Regions from separate parts of the Caballeronia sp. 11_S32 genome, predicted to be linked through region 1. Evidence: riboswitches for the same ligand, from Rfam matches in the RefSeq annotation. Region 1 holds a riboswitch; the other holds the start of a gene.
The links. A riboswitch is a leader RNA that binds a small molecule or an ion and turns the genes downstream of it on or off. The one in region 1 is predicted to bind cobalamin.
Positions count from the first base shown of each region.

Region 2: it holds a riboswitch for cobalamin, as region 1 does, so the genes downstream of both, AC1Z32_RS17245 (TonB-dependent receptor domain-containing protein) here and cobG (precorrin-3B synthase) in region 1, are expected to answer to the same signal.

Region 1 covers NZ_JBXOWH010000004.1:1,058,268-1,060,465, reverse strand. The annotation lists gene cobG (precorrin-3B synthase) at 1-1,029, opposite strand, end outside; cobalamin riboswitch at 1,093-1,282, opposite strand; gene cbiE (precorrin-6y C5,15-methyltransferase (decarboxylating) subunit CbiE) at 1,377-2,198, shown strand, end outside.
Region 2 covers NZ_JBXOWH010000003.1:1,211,680-1,213,877, reverse strand. The annotation lists gene AC1Z32_RS17245 (TonB-dependent receptor domain-containing protein) at 1-1,396, opposite strand, end outside; cobalamin riboswitch at 1,480-1,779, opposite strand; gene AC1Z32_RS17240 (ATPase) at 2,039-2,198, shown strand, end outside.

The DNA of each region.
Region 1 (2,198 bases):
GCTCTTGATGCAGCCCTCGGAACCCGCGCACGCGATGAGACGTGCGAGCGGATCGCGCGGATCGGTGGCGAGGCCGAGTGCACGCAGGCCTTGCAGCACGTCGTGTGTGTTCTGAGGCGCGATGCCGGGTATCAGCACGCTTTGCCATGGCGTCATCACGAGGCGGCCTTCGGCATGCGTTTCGGCGAGATCGGCGAGCGCTTCGAGCATGCGCGCGTCGAGGCGGCCGAGCGGCGTTTGCGCGCCCGCGTACCACGTCGCGCGATGCGGTTCGGCGTGCGCGCCGAGACGCAGCGATGCATCGGCGGGTGCGCGTTGCCATGCGTTCGCGTGCGCATCGAAATGGAATGCTTCGAGAAAGCGCTCGATGCCGATGCGCGCAAGCAGATCGCGCATGCGATGCTCTTCGGGCGATGCCAGCGCGAGAAAACGGCGCAGCACGTTCAAGGCGAACGTCACCACGTCGCCGCGCGCGATGGCACCGTGCGCGCGCTGCTGCATCGTTCCCGCAAAGCCGAATGCGAAGCGCGCGCCGCCGTCGAGCGAAGACAGCCACAGATCGTGCGGATGATCGAGCATCGCGAGTTGCTCGCCGCCGTCGAGCTGCAGCGCGAACTTCGGCGACAGCGCGCGCAGCGACACATCGGCCTGCATCGCGTCGATGATGTCCGCGGCGAGCGCGCGCGTCTCGTCGCTTGCGAGCGGGCTCAGCATCACGTTGCGGAGATCGTCGCCGCCTGGCATCGCCGGGCCGAGGCCCGCGCCGGACGCGATATTCACCAGTTCAGCGTGGGCATCGTCGCGGATGCCGCGCAGTTGCAGATTCGCGCGATTGGTCACTTCGATCACGCCCGAGCCGCACGTTCGCGCCGCGCGCGCGACGGCCCGCGCCGCGTGCGCGCTCAATGCGCCGCCCGCGAGACGCAGGCGCGCGAGGCCGCCGTCGCGCGCGGGCACGATGCGCATCAGGCCCGGACACGCGGATGCGCGCGGAGCGTTCGGGATCGATGGACGGTCGAATGAAGTCAAAGCGTGACCCGTAGGGCTTCGCGCATGATGAGCGAACCGGTACACCCCGCCCGGTCGGCGTCGCGCGAATGCGGTGAGTCGGCAGGTCTCTTGGCTGGCAGGTCTTCGTTCGCGCCGGCCTTCCCGGTAAAAACCAGTGGCAGTGGAGCGCGGACTCGCTGCGTACAATTGCGGGGGCAGCCACAGTTTTGCTGTGTTCCCTATTAGCCCCTGAGTTTGACAACCCCGGGGCACCGACGGACCTGTATTATGCCCGCTTTTATCGACCATCCAAGCGCTTCGAGGCCGTCCGCGCGCGTTGTGCGGCGGCGTGAAGCGCTTGTCGAACCGCAAAAAGGAGGCGGCGCATGTCGACCTGGCTGACCGTGGTGGGGATCGGCGAAGACGGCTGGCACGGCCTTTCCCGCATGGCGCGGCGAGCGCTGCTCGACGCGCAGTCGATTCACGGCGGCGAGCGCCACCTCGCGCTGCTGCCGGCGCGCATCGCCGCGCGCCGCGTGCCGTGGCCGAAACCCTTTTCACTCGATGCCGTGCTCGGCGATCGCGGCGACGCCACGACCCGCGTGTGCGTGCTCGCAAGCGGCGATCCGATGTGCTTCGGCGTCGGCGCGACGCTCGCGCGCGAAGTCGCCAACGAGGAAATGCGCGTCATTCCCGCGCCGTCGTCGCTGTCGCTCGCGGCGGCGCGCCTGCGCTGGGCGCTGCAGGACGCGGTGTGCGTGTCGCTCGTCGGGCGGCCCGTCGCGTCGCTGCTCGCGAGCCTGCATCGCGGCGTGCGCCTGCTCGTGCTTTCCGCCGACGGCACGACGCCCGCCGCCGTCGCCACGCTGCTGACCGCGCACGGCTTCGGCGCGAGCCGCATGACCGTGTTCGAGCATCTCGGCGGCGCGAACGAACGCCGTATCGACGAGCGCGCCGACGACTGGCGCGAGCCGCTCGCCGCCGCGCTCAATCTCGTCGCGATCGAATGCCGCACGCACGCGGGCCATGCCGGTCCGCCGCTTACGCCGGGCCTTCCCGACGACGCCTATCGGCACGATGGCCAGCTCACCAAGCGCGACGTGCGCGCGGTGACGCTCGCGCATCTCGCGCCGCAGCCGGGCGAATTGCTGTGGGATGTCGGCGCGGGCTGCGGCTCGATCGGCATCGAGTGGATGCGCGCGCACGGC
Region 2 (2,198 bases), on a different contig from region 1:
GCATTACGCCAAGCGCGTTCGATGCGTACTGCAACGCCGCTTCCACGGAATGGCTGCGCTCCGGCTGAATCGACGGATTGCCGCTGAACGGATAGTAGAGGTCGTCGAAGCTCGGTGCGCGGAACGCCGCCGCATAGCTCGCGCTCGCCTTCCAGTGCGCGTCGAAGTTGTACGCGTAGCCCAGATAGTAGCTGTTCGCGCCGCCGAAATCGGAATACTGGTCGTGACGCAGATTCGCCTGCAACTCGTTCGCGCCGATGCGGCCCACGTAGCCCGCGAACACCGAGTTCACGTGACGATCGGGTGCGCTGAACTGATCTGAATCGAGCGTCTGGTCGAGATGCTCATAGCCGAAGAGCAGCTTGTGCGCCTCGGTGATCCGGACATCGTTCTGCCACGTGTATTGATGATTCTCCGAATCGAAGCGGCTCGTATAGACGCCGTTGTGCTCGATGTTCGCGCGGTCCTGTCCCTGCGCGATCGTGAAGTGCGTGGTCCAGTTGTCGGTGATCCTGCCGTTTGCGAACACCGAAGCCGAGCGCACGCGGTCGTGCGTTTCGTTGATATCGGTCGGCAGGCCGTAGGCATCGTCGAAGCTGTTGATGCCGTTCGATTGCAAAAAGCGCACGCCCGCGTCCCACTTGTCGCTGAACTTGTGGCGCAGCGTCGCCGCGACGCTCTCGTTCAGATAGCCGTTTGCGTTCGGGTTCGCATTGGGCGCGATATTCGGATCGATCGACGAGAAACTGTCGGTTTTCTCGCGCGAGACGTTGAGGCTGAAGGTCGTACGGCCGTCCTTGTCGAGCGCGCCGTTCACGCCCGCCGATTGCCGCTGCGTGTGATAGCTGCCGTATTCCGCCTCGAAGTTGAAGCGCGGCGGATGCGACCCGCCTTCCTTCGTGAAAATCTGCACGACGCCGCCGATCGCATTCGATCCATACAGCGCCGACACATTGCCGTTCACGACCTCGACGCGCCCGATCTGATCGAGCATAACTTGCGATAGCTGCGCCGCGCCGAGCGACGCCGATTCGACCCGCACGCCATCGATCAGCACGAGCGATTGCGACGACGCCGCGCCGCGTATGAAAAGTCCCGAGTTCGCGCCCGGGCCGCCGTTGCGCGTGATCTGCACGCCGGGCGCGAGCGCGACGAGGCCGAGCGCATCGTCGGCGTTGGCATCGGCAATGTCCTGTTCGTCGAAGACCGATGTCTGAGGGAGAGCGTCCGCGAGCGGCTGCGGCGCGCGCGTCGCGGTGACGACGATGGGCGCAAGCGTTTGCGATGTATCGTCCGCTGCATGCGCGGTGCTTGCGAGCGGCAAACCGGCGATGGCCGCAACGAGCGTGCGACGAAGAAAGCGGCCGTCCTCGATGGCGGCCAGAGGCAAAAACATGGTGTGAGGCGTTCCCGTGGAGCATGAGCGCGGCCCCGCTCCCCGCGAGGTCGATGCGCGACGAACGCATCGCGCGATGAGCGCCGATGCGTCGAGCTTTGGCCGGTATCCGGGCTGGCGACGGATCGTCTCGCCTTCCCGCGCATCGTGCGCAGTGGCGTCGACACGTTTCTTGCAGTCGAGAACGTGCGATGAAATTCGACACGCTCGCGCCGCAAAAACGCGCATGAGACGACTTGCAACTTGCGTTGCGGTCGCTTACCGTTGCGGGGGCAGCACAGGTTGGCTCGTCCCGGTCGGACTTCGAGACTTCGCTCCCTGTTTCCCGTTTGACTGCATCCGCGAGATCCGCGAATGCGAGCACCAAAAAGTGCGGCAAGTGTAGGAGCGCGGGTGGGGGCCGTCAAGAAAGCGGCACCGGCGGATTGGCGCGGCGCATCACGAATCGAACGAGAATCGGCCGGCCTTTCCTTACGCGAGCGACGACCAGCGCTCGCGTTTTCTGCACACGAATGCAAGGCGACATGCGCTTAATCGATGGTTTAAGCGCGAGATCGCATGCTGTTACGTCTCGAAACGAGACAATTATCGGAAGCTCCGTTGAACCGCGCTAAAATGCGAGGTCTTTAGAGGACGCAGCACATGCTCAACGAACTCGAATCACTGTCAGGAAACATCGGCCGGCTGATCCAGATCAGCGAGCGCCACAAGCAGGCGCATCAGGCGCTGCAGGAACAACTCGAACAGCTGCGCGCCGACTATGCAAACATGCAGGCCGAACTCGCGCAAGTGCGCGAAGAGC